DNA from 3 places in the Streptomyces sp. NPDC001530 genome. Region 1 is predicted to be linked to each of the others. Evidence: riboswitches for the same ligand, from Rfam matches in the RefSeq annotation. Region 1 holds a riboswitch; each other region holds the start of a gene.
What was found. Region 1 has a riboswitch for cyclic di-AMP ahead of ACFY0T_RS39205 (transglycosylase family protein). Riboswitches for the same ligand answer to the same signal wherever they lie in the genome.

Region 1 (7,166 bases):
GTCCGGTTCGGACCGTTGTCAACACCGCGTGAGCTGCCGCTCCGGCCTTTCGAACCGACCGGACCAGCCCCCTGTTTCTCCCGCCGGCGACACCCTCGAAACGCCCCCGTGAGCACGCTCCCAGGCCGCCTGAGTCCTCGCGGACCACCCCAGGGGCCCATTCCGCGCCCAGCAGGGGCTTTTTCCTTGTGAAGAACTTCACGAAGTTTCCTGAGGGCGCCTCGCCGAGGGGCTTTCGAGGCCCCTCAGGCGCGCTCATACGTTATCCGACCTGCTCAGCCGAGGCTACCGACAAGTAGTCAAAGGAGACCCAAGCCACGGCTCAGCAGTGGCCCACGGCACAGTCCAGGAGCCCCGGACGACAGCCAAGGAGCCCTAGGCGATGGACCAGGCGATGCCGTCCAGGATGTCGTGCTCGCTCACCACGACCTCCCGGGCGTCGATCCGCTCCATGATCGCGAGGAGGACGAGGGTGCCCGCGGCGATCACGTCCACCCGTCCCGGGTGCATCGAGGGGATCGCGGCCCGCTCGGCGTGCGTCGAGTCCAGCAGCCACTCGGTGATCTCGCGGACCCTGTCGTAGGAGATCCGGGAGTGGTGGATGGCCGCCGAGTCGTACTCGGGGAGGTTCTGGGCGATCGCCGAGACCGTGGTGACCGAGCCCGCGAGCCCGACCAGCGTGTGCGCCTCGCGCAGCGGCACCGTCTGCTCGGCGAGGTCCAGCGCCGCCTCGATGTCGGCGCGGATCGCCTCGACCTGAGCCGGCGTCGGCGGATCGCTCACGACCCCGTCGTGCACCAGGTGCCGCTCCGTCATCCGTACGCAGCCGATGTCCACCGAGCGGGCGGCGCGCACATGCTCCTCGCCCACCACCAGCTCGGTCGAACCCCCGCCGATGTCGACGACCAGGAACGGCTTGGCGAGGTGGTCACTGCCCGTCAGCTCCTTGGTCGCACCGGTGAAGGAGAACTCCGCCTCCTGGTCCCCGGTGATGACCTCCGGCTCGACCCCGAGGATGTCCAGCACCCCGCGTACGAAGTCGTCGCGGTTCTCGGCGTCCCGGGACGCCGAGGTCGCCACGAAGCGCAGCCGCTCCGCGCCGTGCTCCTTGATGATCGCCGCGTACTCGCGGCACGCGGCGAACGTGCGCTCCAGCGCCTCCGGCGCGAGCCGTCCCGTCCGGTCGACGCCCTGGCCGAGCCGCACGATCGTCATCCTGCGGTCCAGCTCGACGAGTTCGCCCGTCTCCGGGTCCGCGTCGGCGACCAGCAGCCGGATGGAGTTGGTACCGCAGTCGACGGCGGCGACGCGGGTCACTGGGCGTCCTCCTTCGTGCTCGCGCCGTCCACGGGCAGCGTCACGCACGCCCCCTTGCGCCACCACTCCGGCAGCATCGCGATCGCCTCGTCCCCGAGCGGGTTCACGCCCGGCCCCGCGGCCAGGGAGTGGGCCACCAGGACGTGGAGGCACTTCACCCGGTCCGGCATGCCGCCCGCGCTCGGGAAGCCCTCCAGGACCTCGATGGCGTCGCGGCGCGCGATGTAGTCCTCGTGGGCGGCGCGGTAGGCGGCGGCCAGCTCGGGATCGGTCGCCAGCCGGTCCGTCATCTCCTTCATGACGCCGTTGGCCTCGAGCGTGCCGATCGCGGACGCGGCCCGCGGACACGTCAGGTAGTACGTCGTCGGGAACGGCGTCCCGTCGGGAAGACGCGGCGCCGTCTCGACGACGTCCGGCTGCCCGCACGGGCACCGGTGCGCGATCGCGCGCAACCCGCGCGGCGGCCGGCCCAGCTGCTGTTTGAAGGCCTCGACGTCCGCGTCGGTCGGCTCGGTGCGCGGGGTGGTCGGCGGTGGCGTTTCCATGCCGTGAGTCACTTGTCTTTCTGGTCAGTTCAGTGGTCGGCGGCGTCGGACTTGTCCACGCCGTCCCAGACGTTGGCGTACCAGGGGCGGGCGGCGGCCCCGTGGTCGGCGCGGGACTGCTTCGCCGCGTCCGGGTCGATCACCACGTAGCCGGTCTCGCCCGGCATCACATAGTGCAGCCGTTCCCGGATCTGCTGCTCGGCGTACGCGTCGTCCTGCCAGCGTGCCTTGAGGTCGCGCAGCTGCTCGACCCGCTCGCGGGCCTGCTCCCGCTGCCGCTCCATGTTGGCGATCTCGGCGCGCTGGGACACGTACTGCCTTATCGGGTACGCGAGGGCCACGATCAGCGAGCAGAAGACGAGGGCCAGGAGCGCGGCCCGGCCGGTCAGCCGGGAGCGGCGGGCCTGCCGTTTGGTCTGGGAGCGGTAGACCCGGGCCGCCGTCTGCTCGCCGAGCAGCCGCAGCCTGGTCGCGGTGGAGAAACGGTCCCGGTCCTTCACGGCCACTGGCTCTCCGCCTCCCCTTCTCACCCGTCATACGCGCGTACGTCCCCGGACACGGTACGGGACCGGGTACGGGGACGTACGTACGACTGGCTATGTCTTAGCCCGGGAAGGCGCTCAGCCCTTGAAGCGGGGGAAAGCGGAGCGGCCGGCGTACACCGCGGCGTCGTCGAGGATCTCCTCGATGCGCAGCAGCTGGTTGTACTTGGCGACGCGGTCCGAGCGGGCCGGGGCGCCGGTCTTGATCTGGCCGCAGTTCACCGCGACGGCGAGGTCGGCGATGGTGACGTCCTCGGTCTCGCCGGAGCGGTGGGACATCATGCACTTGAAGCCGTTGCGCTGGGCCATCTCGACGGCGTCCAGGGTCTCGGTCAGCGAGCCGATCTGGTTGACCTTGACGAGCAGGGCGTTGGCGGCGCCCTCCTCGATGCCGCGGGCCAGGCGCTCGGGGTTGGTGACGAAGAGGTCGTCGCCGACGATCTGGACCTTGTCGCCCAGCTTGTCGGTGATGATCTTCCAGCCGTCCCAGTCGTCCTCGTACAGCGGGTCCTCGATGGAGACCAGCGGGTACGCGGAGACGAGCTCCTCGTAGTACTCGGTCATCTCGGCGGCCGAGCGGGACTTGCCCTCGAACTCGTAGGCGCCGTCCTTGTAGAACTCGGACGCGGCGACGTCGAGCGCGAGCGCGATCTGCTCACCGGGGGTGTAACCGGCCTGCTTGATGGCCTCGACGATGAGGTCGAGCGCGGCGCGGTTGGACTCCAGGTTCGGGGCGAAGCCGCCCTCGTCGCCGAGGCCCGTGGACAGGCCCTTGGTCTTCAGCACCTTCTTGAGGGTGTGGTAGACCTCGGCACCCCAGCGCAGGGCCTCGGAGAAGGACTCCGCGCCGATCGGGGCGATCATGAACTCCTGGATGTCCACGTTCGAGTCGGCGTGCGAGCCGCCGTTCAGGATGTTCATCATCGGAACGGGCAGCAGGTGCGCGTTCGGGCCGCCCAGGTAGCGGAAGAGGGGGAGGTCGCTGGCCTCGGAGGCGGCGTGCGCGACGGCAAGCGAGACGCCGAGGATGGCGTTGGCGCCGAGGGAGCCCTTGTTGTCGGTGGCGTCCAGGTCGAACATGGCCTGGTCGATCAGGCGCTGCTCGGTGGCGTCGTAACCGACGAGCTCCGGGCCGATCTGCTCGATGACGGCGAGGACGGCCTTCTCGACACCCTTGCCCTGGTAGCGGTTGGGGTCACCGTCGCGGAGCTCGATGGCCTCGAAGGCGCCCGTGGAGGCGCCGGACGGGACGGCGGCACGACCCGTGCTGCCGTCGTCGAGGCCGACCTCGACCTCGACCGTGGGGTTGCCTCGGGAGTCCAGGATTTCCCGGGCTACGACGACGTCGATGGACGGCACGAGCATCTCCTTCTGGGATGTGACGCGGGTACGCGGGGCCGCGGGGCCCGTAGTGCACGGAGCCGCGGTCGGCTCCGCGAGATGAGCCTAACCGCCTCGGGGCGATCGGCCAGCCGGTCGACCACCCCTTGGGCAGAACCGAGAGTAAATTGTTTCCGAACGGAACAAAAACCTGCCCCGTACACGAAACCAGCCCGCCCAAGAGCCACGCAGAAAAAAGCCCCGCCCCGGTGCGTACGGGGGAACACGCACCGGAGCGGGGAGCCCGTGGGGACGGGGGACCCTCACGAGGCCTCCAGTATGGAGACCCCGTCCATGAGGGCGTCTATGAGGGGGCTGCCACTCGGTTGAGGTCTGCCACTCAACTGAGGTCTGCCACTCAACTGAGGTCTGCCACTCAGCTGAGGTGAAGCTGCTGACCCGGGTAGATGAAGTCCGCGTCGTCGATGATGTCCTTGTTCAGCTCGAACAGCTTCTGCCAGCCGCCCTTGACGTGCTTCTTCTCGGCGATCGAGCTGAGGCTGTCCCCCGTGACGACCTTGTACTCGCCGTCACCCTTCTCGACCTTCTTGCCGGTCGGGGTGGTGACGGTCTTGGCGGCCGGACGCTCCGCGGAACGGGAGGCGGGCTGCTCCGTCGTCCGGGTGGTGGTGCTCGGGGTGGTGCTCGACGAGGAGGACGGGCTGCTCGTGCCGCCGGTGTACGCGGCGCTCGACAGGCCCGTGCCGCAGGTCGGCCAGGCGCCCTTGCCCTGCGCGGCGAGGACCTTCTCACCGATGGCGATCTGCTGGGACTTGGAGGCCTGGTCGGCGGTGGCGGCGTAGGCGGTGCCGCCGTACGCGGCCCAGGTGGAGGCGGAGAACTGCAGGCCGCCGTAGTAGCCGTTGCCGGTGTTGATGGACCAGTTGCCGCCGGCCTCGCACTGCGCGACGGCGTCCCACTCGGAGGCGGTGGCGGCGGAGGCGGTGCCCGAGGCCATCAGCGGAGCGGCGATGGCGACGCCGGTCACGCCGGCGAGCGTGGCGACACGGGCGGCCTTGGACGGGCGGCGGTGCTTGCCCTTGCTGGAAAACAGCATGGAGAGATCCCCTCACCGACGCCTGCGAGGTGAGCTGTCGGGTTCGGGCGGGTGAGTGCCCGGCCGTGCGCCGTTGGCGCACGACTTCACCCCAAGCCGTTCCCGGTGTCTTTCAACTCCCGGACGCGGCGCTTACCTTGGGTCCCCCGCTCCTGCCTACGGCGCTTGACGCGACGACTGTTCCCGTACGGCCGTTGGCAGGATTCGGCGTTGCGACCGTCGGGGCCCGCTGTGGCGAGCGGTGATGACCGTAGACATGCGATCGACGGAATTTCAAAGACGATCAGGGCTTCTGAGACTCATGTCTCACTCGCGCCAAACCGGACATTCCCCGGCGAACCATGACGCGAACTCCCGCTACTTTTCGTCCGATTCAGCACCAACTGCAAGCCTCTGACCGGGGATGATGAGGTCGGGATCGGTGCCGACCGTCTCCTTGTTCTCGGCGTACAGCTCGGACCATCCGCCGCTCAGGTCAAGGGAGTCGGCGATGGTCGAGAGACTGTCTCCGGAGCGGACGGTGTACGAGCCGTCGACGGCGTCGCGGGAGGCGCCGGAGCCGCGCGAGGCGTGCCGCCCGGACGCACCGTCCGTACGGCCGTCGGTCGCACCCTCCGTGGCGTCCTCCTCGGCGCTGTCGCCACGGTGGCGACCGGCACCGGACGTGGAACTGTCGGACGTACCCGAAGAGTCGCCGTTCTGGCCCGACTTGTCCGACTCGTCGCTCTTCGTCGTGTCTGTATCCGAGCTGTCGGATTCCTTTGAGTCGCCGCTCGCGCCAGAGGACGAGGTATCGGACTTCGTCGTGTTCTCGGTCGCACCGGAGGAGTCGCCGGAGGAGGAGTCCGAGTCGGACGAGTCGGATGAACCGGAGGAGTCAGAGGAATCAGGTGAATTGGACAAAGGCGAATTGGACAAACCCGACGAAGTCGATGAGCTCGACGAGTCGTCCGCCACACCCGTGTCGACCTCGACCTCGCCCGAGTCCTTGCTGAGCCCGGAGAGCGGTCCACAGGTCGGCCAGGCGGCGAGGCCCTTGTCGTCGAGGACCTTCTCGGCGACGGCTATCTGCTGCGAGCGGCTGGCCTGGTCGGCGCTCGGGGCGTATGCGAGGCCGCCGTGCGCCTCCCAGTTCTCCTGGGTCAACTGCAGCCCGCCGTAGTACCCGTTGCCGTTGTTCGCGCTCCAGGAGCCGCCGCTCTCGCACTCCGCGACCCGGTCCCAGGTGGTGCTGTCGGCCGCGCTCGCACTGGTGGCGCCGAGCAACGGGATGGCGATGGCCGATCCGGTCACCCCTGCGGCGACGATGAGGGCAGGGGCCTGACGGGGGCGACGGTGACGGCCGTTCCCGGAGAGCATGCGGAAGCCTTTCGCGTGACAGCAGGTGACTACAGCGGCTACAGCGACAGATGGGCCGCGTTGCTGGGTGAACGTATCCGCAGTCGAACGCTTGTCACAAGTTAATGCAGCGTAGATCACGTGAAGATCACAGACTTGAGGGTCCGTCACTTTTTCCCGAGCCGACGGCCGTTTCTCCGGCATGCCTACCGACCGGGGTGAACTCCACGGGAAGCATGCGTAATCCACGCATAATGAGCCCGCCACGCCAGCGCGAATCGGCCGAATCTCCCGCGAGTCGGAGATCGGGGAGGCGGGCGGGGAGCGTGGCGAGCGCGGTCTGGCCCTCCAGACGGGCGCGAGGTCGAGGACACCCTGAGTCGGCGAACCGGGCCGGGTCACGGAGGGGAATGGCACAGTCCGGCGTCCTCATCCACGCCGCGCGACTCCCGGTACCGTCACCCCGTGAACGCCCCACATATCGAACCCGAACTCTTTACCTGGGAGTTCGCCACCGACCCCTACCCCGCCTACGCGTGGCTCCGCGAGCATTCGCCCGTGCACCGCACCACGCTTCCCAGCGGTGTCGAGGCGTGGCTTGTGACCCGGTACACGGACGCCAGGCAGGCGCTCGCCGACCAGCGGCTCTCCAAGAATCCCGTGCACCATTCCGAAGACGCCCAGGGCAAGAGCAAGACAGGCATCCCCGGCGAGCGCAGCGCCAATCTCATGACCCACCTGCTCAACATCGACCCGCCGGACCACACCCGGCTGCGTCGGCTCGTCTCCAAGGCGTTCACACCCCGTCGAGTGGCCGAGTTCGCGCCCCGCGTCCAAGAGCTGACCGACCACCTCATCGACCAGTTCGCGCCTACCGGAAGCGCCGACCTCATCCACGAGTTCGCGTTCCCCCTCCCCATCTACGCCATCTGCGACCTGCTCGGCGTCCCCCGCGAGGACCAGGACGACTTCCGGGACTGGGCGGGG
Region 2 (7,166 bases), on a different contig from region 1:
GGAGCGAGACCGTCGCGGCGGGGGTGCCCGCGGACTCCAGGAGCACGGTGCGCCGGTCGGTGCCGAACTTCTTGGCCACCGCGGCCAGTTCGCCGGAGACGAGCTTGCGCAGCTCCGCGTCCGACTCCAGGATGCGGGTCAGCTCGTCGATCTCGCCGTTGAGCCGGTCGCGCTCCGACTCCAGCTCGATGCGGTCGAACCTGGTCAGGCGGCGCAGCGGCGTGTCCAGGATGTACTGCGTCTGGATCTCGCTCAGCGAGAAGCGCTCGATCAGGCGCTCCTTGGCCTGCGCCGAGTTGTCGCTGGAGCGGATGAGGCGGATGACCTCGTCGATGTCCAGGAGGGCGACGAGGAGGCCCTCGACCAGGTGCAGCCGGTCGCGCTTCTTGCCGCGGCGGAACTCGCTGCGGCGGCGCACGACGTCGAAGCGGTGGTCGAGGTAGACCTCGAGGAGCTCCTTGAGGCCCAGGGTGAGCGGCTGGCCGTCGACCAGCGCCACGTTGTTGATGCCGAAGGACTCCTCCATCGGCGTCAGCTTGTAGAGCTGCTCCAGGACCGCTTCCGGCACGAAGCCGTTCTTGATCTCGATGACCAGGCGCAGGCCGTGCGCACGGTCCGTGAGGTCCTTCACATCGGCGATGCCCTGCAGCTTCTTGGAGCCGACCAGGTCCTTGATCTTGGCGATCACCTTCTCCGGGCCGACAGTGAAGGGCAGTTCGGTGACGACCAGGCCCTTGCGGCGCGCCGTCACGTTCTCCACCGACACCGTGGCGCGGATCTTGAAGGTGCCGCGGCCCGTCTCGTACGCGTCCCTGATGCCGGAGAGGCCGACGATCCGGCCGCCGGTGGGCAGGTCGGGACCCGGGACGTGCTTCATCAGCGTCTCGAGGTCGGCGCCCGGGTAGCGGATGAGGTGGCGGGCGGCGGAGATGACCTCGCCGAGGTTGTGCGGCGGCATGTTGGTGGCCATGCCGACGGCGATGCCCTGCGAGCCGTTCACCAGCAGGTTCGGGTAGGCGGCCGGGAGGACGGACGGCTCCTGCTCCTGCCCGTCGTAGTTCGGCGTGAACTCGACCGTGTCCTCGTCGATGGACTCGGTCATCAGTGACGTGGCGTCGGCCATCCGGCACTCGGTGTAACGCATGGCGGCCGGCGGGTCGTCGTTGCCGAGCGAGCCGAAGTTGCCGTGGCCGTCGACCAGCGGCAGGCGCATCGAGAAGGGCTGCGCCATGCGCACCAGCGCGTCGTAGATCGACGCGTCGCCGTGCGGGTGGAGCTTACCCATGACCTCGCCGACGACGCGGGCGCACTTCACATAGCCGCGGTCGGGGCGCAGGCCCATCTCGTTCATCTGGTAGACGATGCGGCGGTGCACGGGCTTGAGGCCGTCGCGCGCGTCCGGCAGGGCTCGCGAGTAGATGACCGAGTACGCGTACTCGAGGAAGGAGCCCTGCATTTCGTCCACGACGTCGATGTCGAGGATCTTCTCCTCGTACGAGTCGTCGGGCGGCGGGGTCTTCGTGCTGCGGCGGGCCATCGCTGCTGCGGCTCCTTCACAGTCTCTGCCGGGGCATGAACGGGATCTGACGCGGTCCATTGTGGACCGCCCCACTGACAACGCGGACCGCGACCCATCCGTAGCGGGCCTCGGAGGGCCTCCTGGCACACGGCTGTGACCTACCCGAGTCTCGCTCTCGGCGTACGAGGTGCGGGAACTTCGCCACCTGTCGGCGCGCTTGCATACAGTGGCAGGACCGACAGGAACGACGCAGTTTCCGCGATCGAAGGGACGTACATGCCCATGGGTCACACGGCCACAGCTGAGGCAGGCTCCGGCGGCCTGACAGCGACCGAGCACCGCCTGGCCAACGGCCTGCGCGTGGTGCTCTCCGAGGACCACCTGACCCCGGTCGCGGCGGTGTGCCTCTGGTACGACGTCGGCTCGCGCCACGAGGTCAAGGGCCGTACCGGCCTGGCTCACCTTTTCGAGCACCTGATGTTCCAGGGCTCCGGCCAGGTGAAGGGCAACGGCCACTTCGAGCTGGTGCAGGGCGCGGGCGGTTCGCTCAATGGCACCACGAGCTTTGAGCGCACCAACTACTTCGAGACCATGCCCGCCCACCAGCTGGAGCTCGCGCTCTGGCTGGAGGCCGACCGCATGGGCTCGCTGCTCGCCGCGCTCGACGACGAGTCCATGGAGAACCAGCGGGACGTCGTGAAGAACGAGCGCCGGCAGCGCTACGACAACGTGCCCTACGGCACCGCGTTCGAGAAGCTGACCGGGCTGGCGTACCCCGAGGGCCACCCGTACCACCACACCCCGATCGGGTCGATGGCGGACCTGGACGCGGCGACCCTGGAAGACGCCCGCGCGTTCTTCCGTACGTACTACGCGCCGAACAACGCCGTCCTGTCGGTCGTCGGGGACATCGACCCCAAGCAGACGCTCGCCTGGATCGAGAAGTACTTCGGCTCCATCCCTGGGCACGACGGCAAGCCGGCCCCGCGCGACGGATCGCTGCCCGTCACCATCGGCGAGCAGCTGCGCGAGGTCGTCGAGGAGGAGGTCCCGGCGCGCGCCCTGATGGCCGCCTACCGGCTCCCGGAGGACGGCACGCGCGCGTGCGACGCGGCCGACCTGGCGCTCACCGTCCTCGGCGGCGGCGAGTCCTCCCGGCTCTACAACCGGCTCGTACGCCGCGACCGTACCGCCGTCGCGGCCGGGTTCGGCCTGCTGCGGCTCGCCGGGGCGCCCTCTCTGGGGTGGCTGGACGTGAAGACGTCCGGCGACGTCGAGGTCCCGGTCATCGAGGCCGCCGTCGACGAGGAGCTCGCCCGGTTCGCCCAGGAGGGCCCCACGGACGAGGAAATGGAGCGTGCCCAGGCCCAGTTGGAGCGCGAGTGGCTGGACCGGCTCGGCACCGTCGCGGGCCGCGCCGACGAACTGTGCCGGTACGCCGTCCTGTTCGGCGATCCGCAGCTCGCCCTGACCGCCGTGCAGCGCGTCCTCGCCGTCACCGCCGAGGAGGTCCAGGAGGTCGCCAAGTCCCGCCTGCGTCCCGACAACCGCGCGGTGCTCGTCTACGAGCCGATCGCCCCCGAGGACACCGACGCCGCTGAAGACACCGACGAGGAGGCGGCGAAGTGACCGAGCTCGCCAGCATGGACTTCCACCCGCAGCCCCAGGCCGGCGAGGCCAAGCCGTGGGCCTTCCCGTCGCCCGAGCGCGGCACGCTCGACAACGGCCTGACCGTCCTGCGCTGCCACCGCCCCGGCCAGCAGGTCGTCGCCGTCGAGGTGATCCTCTCCGCGCCGCTGGAGGCCGAGCCCGCGGGCCTCGACGGCATCGCCACGATCATGGCGCGTGCCTTCTCCGAGGGCACCGACAAGCACTCCGCCGAGGAGTTCGCCGCCGAGCTGGAGCGCTGCGGCGCCACCCTCGACTCGCACGCCGACCACCCCGGCGTACGCCTGTCGCTCGAAGTGCCCGTCTCGCGCCTGCCCAAGGCGCTCGGTCTGCTCGCCGACGCCCTGAGGGCACCGGCGTTCGCGGACAGCGAGGTCGAGCGCCTGGTCCGCAACCGCCTGGACGAGATCCCGCACGAGACGGCCAACCCGGCCCGCCGCGCCGCCAAGGAGCTCTCCAAGGAGCTGTTCCCGGCGACCTCGCGCATGTCGCGCCCGCGCCAGGGCACCGAGGAGACCGTCCAGAAGATCGACTCGGCGGCCGTACGGGCCTTCTACGAGAAGCACGTACGCCCCGCGACGGCCCACGCCGTCATCGTCGGTGACCTGACCGGCGTCGATGTCGACGCGCTGCTCGGCGACACGCTCGGCTCCTGGACCGGCTCGTCCGCAGAGCTGCGCCCCGTGCCGCCGGTGAGCGCCGACGACACCGGCCGGGTGATCATCGTGGACCGCCCCGGCGCCGTCCAGACGCAGCTGCTCATCGGCCGCGTCGGCGCGGACCGGCACGACCGCGTCTGGCCCGCCCAGGTGCTCGGCACGTACTGCCTCGGCGGCACCCTCACCTCGCGCCTGGACCGCGTCCTGCGCGAGGAAAAGGGCTACACCTACGGTGTGCGGGCCTTCGGTCAGGTGCTGCGCTCCGCGCCCGACGGCACGGGCGTCGCGATGCTCGCCATCAGCGGCTCGGTGGACACCCCGAACACCGGTCCGGCGCTCGACGACCTGTGGAAGGTGCTGCGCACCCTCGCCGCCGAGGGCCTGACGGATGCCGAGCGCGACGTCGCCGTACAGAACCTGGTGGGTGTGGCGCCCCTCAAGTTCGAGACCGCGGCGGCTGTCGCGAGCACGCTCGCCGACCAGGTCGAGCAGTACCTGCCGGACGACTACCAGGCGACGCTCTATCAGCAGCTGGCAGCGACCGGCACCGTGGAGGCCACCGCAGCCGCCGTGAACGCCTTCCCGATGGACCGTCTGGTGACCGTCCTGGTGGGTGACGCCGCGCAGATCGCGGAGCCCGTCAAGGAGCTCGGAATCGGTGAAGTGACCGTCGTCCGGGCCGAGTAGAGCGGCGCGACTCCCTGCGGACCCAGGTGGCTGAAGAGCCACCTGGGTCTTCTCTTGCCTGGACTTCGTCCCTTTTTCCCGGACTTCGTCCTCAAGTCGTCCGTATTGGTAGGGAGGTCGCCTGTCTGCCCTGTGGCATGCGCTACAAAAGCCGTGATCCGTTTGTTGATTGAAAGATGCCCCGTTTAGCGTCGGTCCGGCTGTCCGTCAGGCAGTGCGCCGCGCCCGCGGCACCGGACAGTCATCGCCGAGTCCCCGTACGGCGCGAGCCAGGGGAGCCGGGGACCCACACGCAGTCCCTGGGGTGAATCGGACGCCCTCCCAGGAGGGAGTCCGTAGGAGACCTTCCTGCTCCGAACCCGTCAGCTAACCCGGTAGGCGAGAAGGAAGGAAAGGATCAGCCCCTACATGGCGTTCACCTGTGGCACAGGGAAGCACCGTCGTCCGAGCCGCGTGAAGCGCACGACCACGAACGCCGTCGGCGTCGCGGCGCTCACCACCACCGGTGTCATCGGAACCCTGGCCGCTCCGGCGCTCGCCGCGGAGACCTCCGCCGAGCAGACCGGGCTGACCCCGGTCATCACCATCGGCGACACCCTCGCCGAGAAGATCGACGCGCAGGCCGCCGCGCAGCAGCACGCCGCCGACGAGGCCGCCGCGCAGAAGAAGGCCGAGGAGGCCGCCCGCAAGCGGGCCGCGGAGCAGGCCAAGGAGGCGCGCGAGGCCAAGGAGCGCGCCGCCCGCGAGGCCGAGCGCAAGCGCCTCAACTCCTTCGTCCTGCCGGTCACCGGCTCGTACATCTCCACCGGCTACAAGGCCGGCGGCAGCCTCTGGTCCTCCGGCAGCCACACCGGCGTCGACTTCCACGCCGCGTCCGGCACCTCGGTGCACGCCGTCGGCTCCGGGACGGTCGTCACGGCCGGCTGGGGCGGCGCCTACGGCAACCAGGTCGTCATCAAGATGCACGATGGCACGTACACGATGTACGGCCACCTGTCGTCCATCGGCGTCTCCGTGGGCCAGGTGGTCACCCCGGGCCAGCAGATAGGCCGCTCCGGGTCCACCGGCAACACCACCGGGCCGCACCTCCACTTCGAGGCTCGTACGACCGCGGAGTACGGCTCGGACATCGACCCCGTCGCGTATCTCCGCTCGCACGGCGTGAACGTCTGACGACCGCCGCACCGCCTCTTCACCACTTCCGACGCCCCGGCTCGCCGAGCCGGGGCATCGTCGTTTCGTGCGACCGTCTGTCCAAAAAATATCCATGGATTCCGGCCTGCCATCGGAAATTCCGGCTCCCTGCAATAGAGTCACTGAACAAGCGTCAATCGACGGCGTTTCACGGGGATTAAAGCGGAGGTCCGGTCATGCGTATTCCGGCGCACTCGGTATGCACGGCGATCCGTGACGACATCGTCGCGGGTGTCTACGAGCGAGGAAGCCGGCTCACCGAGGAACTGCTCGCGCGCCGCTACGGCGTCTCGCGCGTCCCCGTGCGCGAGGCCCTGCGCACGCTGGAGGCCGAGGGCTTCGTCGTCACCCGCCGGCACGCGGGCGCGTGCGTCGCGGAGCCCACCGAGCAGGAGGCCTCCGACCTGCTCGAGATGCGCGTGCTCCTCGAGCCGCTGGGCGCTGCGCGGGCCGCGCAGCGCCGCACCGAGGCCCACCTCAAGGTGCTGCGAGGCCTGGTCAGGTTGGGTCAGGAGCGGGCCAGGAGGGGGCACAGCGAGGATCTGCGCTCGCTCGGCGGCTGGTTCCACGAGACCCTCGCCCAGGCCTCCGGAAGCCCCGCGCTGACCTCCACGCTGGCCCAGCTGCGGCACAAGATCGCCTGGATGTACGCGGTGGAGGCGCCGGCCAACCCGGCGGAGTCCTGGGCGGAGCACGGCGCCATCGTGGACGCCGTCGCCCGCGGCGACAGCGAGCGGGCCCGGGCGATCACGGCCCTGCACAGCGAGCGCGCCACGACCGCGCACCGGCTCCGTTTTCCCGGCGGCGGAGACCGTCCGGAACGTGTGAGGACTTCGCAACATCCCGTAAACATGACAGGCCCGCGGCATTAACAAGGGCACCGTATACAAAGAGGGATATTCGGCGGGGGTCTATTTACGCTGCCCCTCTTTTCGCGTGCCGGGAATTCCGGTGCGCGTCATTTTCGTGTGTGCGGTGCGAGGTACGTGGGCCGCGTTCGGAGAATTCCTGGACGGTGTACGGAAAACGGCGGAGCCGCGCCGCCCGGCAAGGGGCGACGCGGCTCCGCCGCACAAAATCCGAGACGTTCGGCTCGGTGTCCCGGAGGCTCAGACCGTCTCGGGGAGCTCCTCGAGCCCCTCGGCGACCAGCTTGGCCAGACGGTCGAGGGCCGCGTCCGCGCCCTCGGCGTCGGAGGTGAGGACGATCTCCTCGCCGCCCTGGGCGCCCAGGCCGAGGACGGCGAGCATGGAGGCCGCGTTGACGGGGTTGCCGTCGGCCTTGGCGATCGTCACGGGGATGCCGGAGGCCGTGGCCGCCCGGACGAAGATGGAAGCGGGGCGGGCGTGGAGGCCCTCGGCCCAGCCGACGTTGACGCGGCGCTCAGCCATGTGATGCTGCCCTTCAGGTATTCAGGGTTGTCTAGACCAGTGTCCCAT
Region 3 (7,166 bases), on a different contig from region 1:
TCTCGCCGTCGCGGACCATCTTCCAGAACTCGGCGCCGTCGGCCGGGTCGGTCAGCGGAAGATTCACGTTCCGCACGCCCGGCAGCTCGACGTCCGGGCCCTCCAGCTTCTGGTCCGAGGCATTGCGGAAGTCGAAGATCGTGTGCAGGCCCAGGGAGGCGAGGAACGCGGCGTCCTCCTCGGTGGCGTGCGCCAGGTGGCCGCTGCGGAACAGCTGCCCGTGCTGCACGCGCCGGCCGTCCACGGTGGGCAGGCCGCCCACGTCCCGGAAGTTGCGCACTCCGGCCAGCTCGGGCTCGGTCGACGGGACCTGCTGCGTCACTGGGGCTCCTCCCATTCGGCCGTCGGCGCTGCTCGGCTTCGCTGGGCGGCGCTAGTCGACGGGTTGCGCTCTCGACGATACGACATGGGTTCCTCGGGCAATGAGTTGTCCACAGGCGTTGCCTCCGAGGCGCCGAGCCATGATGATGTTGGGGCCTGATCGTACGTGTTCGAATCTGTGGGGGACTGATGATCGAGGTCGGCTCGGACGGTCGTACCTGGCTTCTCTCGGGGCCGATGAGCGGCTACGCACTACGGCTCACCGAACGCGACGAGCTGCTGCACCTGCATTGGGGCCCACGGGTCACGCTCGCCGACGCCGAGGCGCTCGCCGCCATGCCCGCGCCGCAGTACTGGCCCTTCGAATCCCCGCTCGACGGGCACGAGGAGTACCCGGTCGAGGGCGGCCCCCGCTTCGTCCGCCCCGCCCTCTCCGTGCGGACGGACGAGCGGCGCGGCACCGAGTGGCGCTTCGAGGAGTACCGGGCGGACGGTGACGAGCTGCGGTTGCGCTTCTCGGACTCCGGGCTCGGCATCACGCTGCACTACCGGATGCGCGGCGACGTCATCGAGCGCTGGGTCACCCTGGCCAACGAAGGCCCCGCCCTGGAGCTGCTGCGCGCCGACTCCGCGACCTGGACGCTGCCCGAGCGCGACGGCTGGCGGCTGTCCCAGCTGCACGGGCGATGGGCGGCAGAGTCCCGGCTCGTGCGCTCCGCCCTCACCTACGGTGAGAAGGTCATCGGCAGCCGGCGCGGGCACACCGGGCACCAGCATCTGCCGTGGGTCGCGCTCGACAGCGAGGCGACGGAGGAGAGCGGCGAGGTGTACGGGTGCGCGCTCGGCTGGTCGGGCTCGTGGCGGATCTCCGTGGCCCAACTGCCCGACGCGCGCGTACAGATCTCCGGCGGCGCGGGGTACGACGACTCCGGGCTGGTGCGCCTGGAGCCGGGGGAGTCGTTCACGACCCCCGTCTTCGCCGGACTGTGGAGCGACGGCGGCTTCGGCGGGGCGAGCCGGGCCTGGCACGCCTACCAGCGCGCGTACGTCATCCCGGACGCGGACCAGGACCGGCCGGTGCTGTTCAACTCCTGGGAGGCCACCACGTTCGACATCTCCGAGGACCAGCAGGGGGTGCTCGCGCGGCGGGCCGCCGCGATGGGGGTCGAGCTGTTCGTGGTCGACGACGGCTGGTTCGGGGCGCGGACCAGCGACCGGGCCGGGCTCGGCGACTGGACGCCCAACCCGGACCGTTTCCCGGGCGGGCTCAAGCCGCTCGGCGACTACGTGCACGCGCTGCGTATGCAATTCGGGATCTGGGTCGAGCCGGAAATGGTCAATCCGGACAGTGAGCTGTACCGCGCGCACCCGGACTGGGTGCAGTTCCAGCCGGGGCGAACCAGGACGGAGTACCGCAATCAGCTCGTACTGAACCTCGCCCGCCCGGACGTCCAGGAGTACCTGTGGGAGCAGCTCGACGGCCTGCTCTCCAGCGCCCCGATCGACTATGTGAAGTGGGACTTCAACCGCTGCTTCACGGACGCGGGTTGGCCCGGCGAGCGCTACCCGCAGAAGCTGTGGGTCGAGCACGTGGAGGCCTTGTACGCCCTCCTCGACCGGCTGCGGGCCGCGCACCCGGGAGTCGCCTTCGAGTCCTGCTCCGGCGGTGGCGGCCGCATCGATCTCGGGATCATGGCGCGTACGGACCAGGTGTGGACCTCCGACAACACCGACCCGCTCGACCGGCTCGCCATTCAGCACGGCTTCAGCCAGATCCACCCGGCCCGGGTCATGGCCGCCTGGGTCACGGACAGTCCGAACACGCAGCTCAACGGGCGAGTCAGCTCGCTGCGGTTCCGCTTCGTGAGCGCCATGGCCGGGGTGCTCGGCGTCGGCGGAGACCTGAGCGAGTGGAGTGAGGAGGAACTCGCCGAGGCGCGGGACTGGGTGGGGCTTTACAAAGAGATCCGGCCCGTCGTGCAGCGCGGCGACCTCTACCGGCTGCGACCCCCGGAGGGCGGGCTGAGCGCGGTGCAGTACGTCCACGGCGACGAGACCGTCGTCCTCGCCTGGCTCCAGGCCCAGCGTCACGGCGAGCCGGTCGCCCCGCTCCGGCTGCGTGGACTCGACCCGACACAAGCGTATGAGTGCCGCGAAACGGGCGAAGTGCACCGGGGTGCGGTGCTGCTGCATCACGGGATACGGACGGGGCTGCGCGGGGACCTTGATGCGACGGTTATCCGACTGCGTCGCATGTGACTGTTCTGTCCGAATTGGCGCCTTAATTCCAACTGGCCCTGGAATAAAGCGACGTGTGTGGACGTGCGTGAGGAGCGTCATATTCGTGACGATGCGTTGCGGTCCTCCTTTCTCAACCCGCCCGAATTCCAAGGCGGATTGAGAAGTCGGAAAGATCGTCAATCCACAGAGGGTGACGGGAATTCCGGCATGGATCAAGAAAGGCGCGCGTACAGAAAAGCCGCATGGTTGTCGACACGCTCTCATCTCGCTTACGTTCGCCCTCAATCCGGACGGACGCCCAATCCTGCCGCCGCCCGGAATTCGCTCACTCACCCGCACACGGCAGGAGCGGGGGACCCGCAGGTACCACGCCTGTTCCGGTCTCCGGAACGGCTAGGGGTATAGCCGTGCATGCGCACGGCCGGGCATCTCCAGCCCGCACCCGACAGCTCACCTCGCAGGCGCCGGAGAGGAATTCGTCATGCCCGCGAAGGGTAAGCACCGCCGTCCCAAGTCCCAGCGTTTCACCCGCTCGATCGCCGTGGCCGGAACCGGCGGCGCCGCGCTCGCGCTGCCTCTGATGGGAGCCACCGGCGCCCACGCCGCGACCCCGACCGCCGCTGTCGCGCAGACTGCCGAAAACCCCGCGAAGACCGCCGCCGCCGCTCCCACGGCCGCGAAAAAGGCGGCCGGGACCAAGACCTACCGGGTGAAGGCCGGTGACTATCTCTCGAAGATCGCTGACGAGCAGAACGTCACGGGTGGCTGGAAGAGGCTCTACTCCGACAACCGCTCGGCCATCGGCAGCGACCCGTCGCTGATCCACCCCGGCCTGAAGCTGACGCTCGGCAAGAAGGCCGCCTCGGGCGGAGCCACCCAGTCGTCGACCAAGACGACGCCCTCGGCCGCGAAGCCCGCCAAGACCACCACGACGGCCGCCAACACCGCGTCCGCCGGCAGCGGTTCCGGCTACACCCTGCCGGTCGCGGGCGCCACCGTCGGTACCGCCTACAAGGTGGCGGGCAGCATGTGGTCCAGCGGCTACCACACCGGCGTGGACTTCGTGGTCCCGACCGGCACCACGATCAAGGCCATCGCCTCGGGCACCGTCGTCTCGGCCGGCTGGGGCGGCGCCTACGGCAACCAGGTCGTCATCCGGCACGCCGACGGCCAGTACTCCCAGTACGCCCACATGTCCGCGCTCTCCGTCTCGGCGGGCCAGAGCGTGACCGAGGGCCAGCAGGTCGGCCTCTCCGGCGCGACCGGCAATGTCACCGGACCGCACCTGCACTTCGAGATCCGCACCACGCCGAACTACGGCTCGGACGTTGACCCGGTGGCGTACCTGCGTGCGCACGGTGTCGCCGTTGGCTGACCCCGCTTCCTGACTTCCTGCCCTTGACGGGCAGGACTCTCTGCCTCTCGAGGCAGGACAGCCGCCGAAGGCCGGACCCCATGATCCCCGGGGTCCGGCCTTCGGTGTTGCGTGAGCGACCCCTCCGGCACCCTCATGGGCGATCCACGAGCGGAACAGTGTCACAGCGATCCCCGCAAGCGCTTTCTATACTTTCGGAGGTCCCTGCTTCGCAACGTGGCCGTTCGGCTCGTCGCTCTCCTCGATCACCAGGGGTACGGAACGCTGTCGTCAACGGTCATGAGGAGAAGCCGAGTTCGGTGTGAGCGCCTGGTGGCACCGAGGCCCGGCGGGTGTCGAAGCCCGCGATCACCACGATCCCTCGTACGGATGGAGTCCCATGACGACCCGCAGAGTCTTTGGAACCCTGGCCGCCGGTGCCGCCCTGTCGGCGCTGCTCCCGGCCACCGCCGCGAGCGCCGCACCGACCCACCGCCGCGGACAGTTGATCGCCGCAGACGACTTCCGGCACGGCCTGGGCCAGTGGGCCACCGAGTTGCAGGACGGCGGCAAGGTCACGGCCTCGCGCGGTGTCCTGGAGATCGACGTACCGAGTGGCGCGACGGTCTGGTTCAAGCGCAAGCTCGAAGGGCCGTACGTCATCGAGTACACGGCCACACCCGTCTCCGCGGGCGGCGTCAACGACCGGGTCTCCGACCTGAACAACTTCTGGAACGCCGTCGACGTACGCTCCCCGGACGACCTCTTCGCCACGCCCCGGGACGGCACCCTCGCCGCATACGACTACCTCAAGACGTACTACGTCGGATACGGCGCCAACTCGAACACCACGACACGGCTGCGCCGCTACGTCGGTGAGGCCGGTGTCCGGCCGCTGATCTACGACTACACGGAGCCGCTGCTCACGGCGAACGAGCCGCACCGCGTCCGGATCGTCTCGGACGGCTCCGTCGTGCGATGGTGGAACAACGGGCGGTTGGTCTTCGACTACACCGACCCGGAGCCTTACACAAGTGGGCACTTCGCGTTCCGCACCGTGTGGAGCCACTTCCGGATCTCCGACTTCCGTGTGTGGCGGCTGTATCAACGTCCCTGATCAGGGGCTTATTCCGGGTTTGGACAACACTTGACGCGTGGCTTATCTCACCATCCGTCAACCCTTCCCTACGGTCGCGTAGCTCACATCCGAAGGTGAATCATGGCCCGATGTGGCAGACGATTCGAAGAGTGACAACAGATCAGTGATCGGGTCGTACGTGGCGGTGGGGGACAGCTTCACCGAGGGCGTCGGCGACCCCGGTCCTGACGGGGCCTTTGTCGGTTGGGCCGACCGGTTCGCGGTACTTCTCGCGGACCGGCGGCCCGAGGGCGACTTCAACTACACCAATCTCGCCGTGCGCGGCAAACTGCTCGACCAGATCGTCGAGGACCAGCTCCAGCGGGCCAAGGAGTTGGCGCCGGACCTGGTCTCCTTCTGTGCGGGCGGCAACGACATCATCCGGCCCGGCACCGACCCCGACGAGGTCGCGGAGCGCTTCGAGCGCGCGATCGCCGAACTCACCCCCGCCGTCGGCACCGTGATGGTGACCACCGGCTTCGACACCCGTGGCGTGCCCGTGCTGAAGCATCTGCGCGGCAAGATCGCCACGTACAACGGACATGTGCGGGCCATCGCCGACCGCTACGGATGTCCCGTCCTCGACCTGTGGTCACTCAAGACGATCCAGGACCGCCGCGCCTGGGACGGCGACCGGTTGCACTTGTCGCCCGAGGGCCACACGCGTGTGGCTCTCCGCGCCGGTCAGGTGCTCGGTCTCGACGTACCGGCCGACCCGGACCAGCCCTGGCCGCCGCTGCCGCCGCGCGGCACGCTCGAAGTGCGCCGCGACGACATCCACTGGGCGCGCGAGTACCTGGTCCCGTGGATCGGGCGGCGGTTGCGCGGGGAGTCGTCGGGGGACCATGTGGCGGCCAAGGGTGCGCTTTCGCCCGACGACATCAAGATGCGGATCGAGTCGGTGGCCTGAGTCGCCGCATCGGAGGGACCGCCGGTGGCTCGACCGGTGAGGTGACAGCGCGGGAGTGGCGCGGGGCGGGGCGCGGTCGGCGGTGCTGGGATGACCGCGAACCGCCCCGACGTCTCGAGGGGCGGCGCCCGAAGGAGACTCCGCATGCCCGCCCTCCGCGCGTCCACCGCACTCGCCGCGACCCTCCTCGCCCTCACCCTTCCGCAGGCCGCGACGGCACCGGCGTTCGCGCTGTCCGCACGCCCCGCGCTCAGCGCCGAGCCCAGCCCCTCGACGGTCACCGTCACCGGCCAGGGCAGCGCCACCGCCACGCCGGACCTCGCGCTCATCGGCGCGGGCGTCGACGTCACCGCGAAGACCTCGAAAGAGGCGCTCGCCGCACAGACCACCGCGGCCAACGCCCTGCTCGATGCCGTACGCGCCCAAGGCGTCGAGGAGCGCGACATCCGTACCGAGAGCCTCTCGCTGTCCCCGGTCTACGAGGACCAGAACGGTGTCTCCAAGTTGACGCGCTACCAGGCCGCGCAGTCGTTCTCGGTGAAGGTCCGTGACATCGGCAAGACGGGGGCGGTCCTGCAGGCCGTCACCGACGCGACCGGCAACGCGGGCCGCATCCATTCCGTAGCCTTCGACATCGCCGACCCCGCCCCGCTGCACGCCCGCGCCCGCGAGGCCGCGCACGACGACGCCCACACCAAGGCACTCCAATACGCCCGCCTCAGCGGCCACCGCCTCGGCCGACTCGTCTCCCTCACCGAGGACAGCAGCGGCGAATCCCGCCCGGTACGCGTGGCGGCAGCCGCCTTCGACCAGGGCGGGACGGGTGTGCCGGTCGCTCCCGGCGAGATCCGCGACACGATCACGCTTACGGCGGTGTACGAGCTGGACTGAGCTGGAGGGAGACGGCCGACGCCTGAGGGCCTTCAGGCCAGACGGATACCGTAGCCGCAGCGTCTGCGGGTGCGCGGCTCAGCGCACCGCCGCCGCCAACGCCTCACGCTCGAGTCCGAGTTCGCGCGCGAGCGCCTCGTCCACCCACTCGTGGGTCCGCGCCCGCGACACCGCTCCGGCGTACGCCGTCATCTGGACGGCCAGGCCGTCGAGGAGCGCCGTGAGGCGGAGGGCCGCCCCCGTGGGATCCGGGCAGAGGAACTCGCCCGCGGCCACTCCCTCCGCGATCACCTCGGTGATCGCGGCCTTCC

Region 2: another riboswitch for cyclic di-AMP. It lies ahead of ACFY0T_RS29960 (M23 family metallopeptidase); the one in region 1 lies ahead of ACFY0T_RS39205 (transglycosylase family protein).
Region 3: another riboswitch for cyclic di-AMP. It lies ahead of ACFY0T_RS19155 (peptidoglycan DD-metalloendopeptidase family protein); the one in region 1 lies ahead of ACFY0T_RS39205 (transglycosylase family protein).

Annotation. Positions count from the first base shown of each region.
Region 1 is NZ_JBIAVS010000024.1:1,755-8,920, forward strand. Features, by position in the region: gene ACFY0T_RS39185 (exopolyphosphatase) at 376-1,317, opposite strand; gene ACFY0T_RS39190 (DUF501 domain-containing protein) at 1,314-1,862, opposite strand; gene ACFY0T_RS39195 (septum formation initiator family protein) at 1,892-2,368, opposite strand; gene eno (phosphopyruvate hydratase) at 2,483-3,769, opposite strand; gene ACFY0T_RS39205 (transglycosylase family protein) at 4,161-4,841, opposite strand; cyclic di-AMP (ydaO/yuaA leader) riboswitch at 4,846-5,015, opposite strand; gene ACFY0T_RS39210 (transglycosylase family protein) at 5,199-6,200, opposite strand; partial or broken gene ACFY0T_RS39215 (cytochrome P450) at 6,328-6,543, opposite strand; gene ACFY0T_RS39220 (cytochrome P450) at 6,645-7,166, shown strand, end outside.
Region 2 is NZ_JBIAVS010000015.1:127,688-134,853, forward strand. Features, by position in the region: gene ACFY0T_RS29945 (DNA topoisomerase (ATP-hydrolyzing) subunit A) at 1-1,537, opposite strand, end outside; gene ACFY0T_RS29950 (M16 family metallopeptidase) at 1,796-3,148, shown strand; gene ACFY0T_RS29955 (M16 family metallopeptidase) at 3,145-4,533, shown strand; cyclic di-AMP (ydaO/yuaA leader) riboswitch at 4,769-4,929, shown strand; gene ACFY0T_RS29960 (M23 family metallopeptidase) at 4,942-5,706, shown strand; gene ACFY0T_RS29965 (GntR family transcriptional regulator) at 5,904-6,599, shown strand; gene ACFY0T_RS29970 (HPr family phosphocarrier protein) at 6,837-7,118, opposite strand.
Region 3 is NZ_JBIAVS010000008.1:425,080-432,245, forward strand. Features, by position in the region: gene ACFY0T_RS19145 (tyrosine-protein phosphatase) at 1-322, opposite strand, end outside; gene ACFY0T_RS19150 (alpha-galactosidase) at 511-2,580, shown strand; cyclic di-AMP (ydaO/yuaA leader) riboswitch at 2,875-3,039, shown strand; gene ACFY0T_RS19155 (peptidoglycan DD-metalloendopeptidase family protein) at 3,044-3,937, shown strand; gene ACFY0T_RS19160 (DUF6250 domain-containing protein) at 4,317-5,033, shown strand; gene ACFY0T_RS19165 (SGNH/GDSL hydrolase family protein) at 5,179-5,964, shown strand; gene ACFY0T_RS19170 (SIMPL domain-containing protein) at 6,109-6,855, shown strand; gene ACFY0T_RS19175 (TetR/AcrR family transcriptional regulator) at 6,934-7,166, opposite strand, start outside.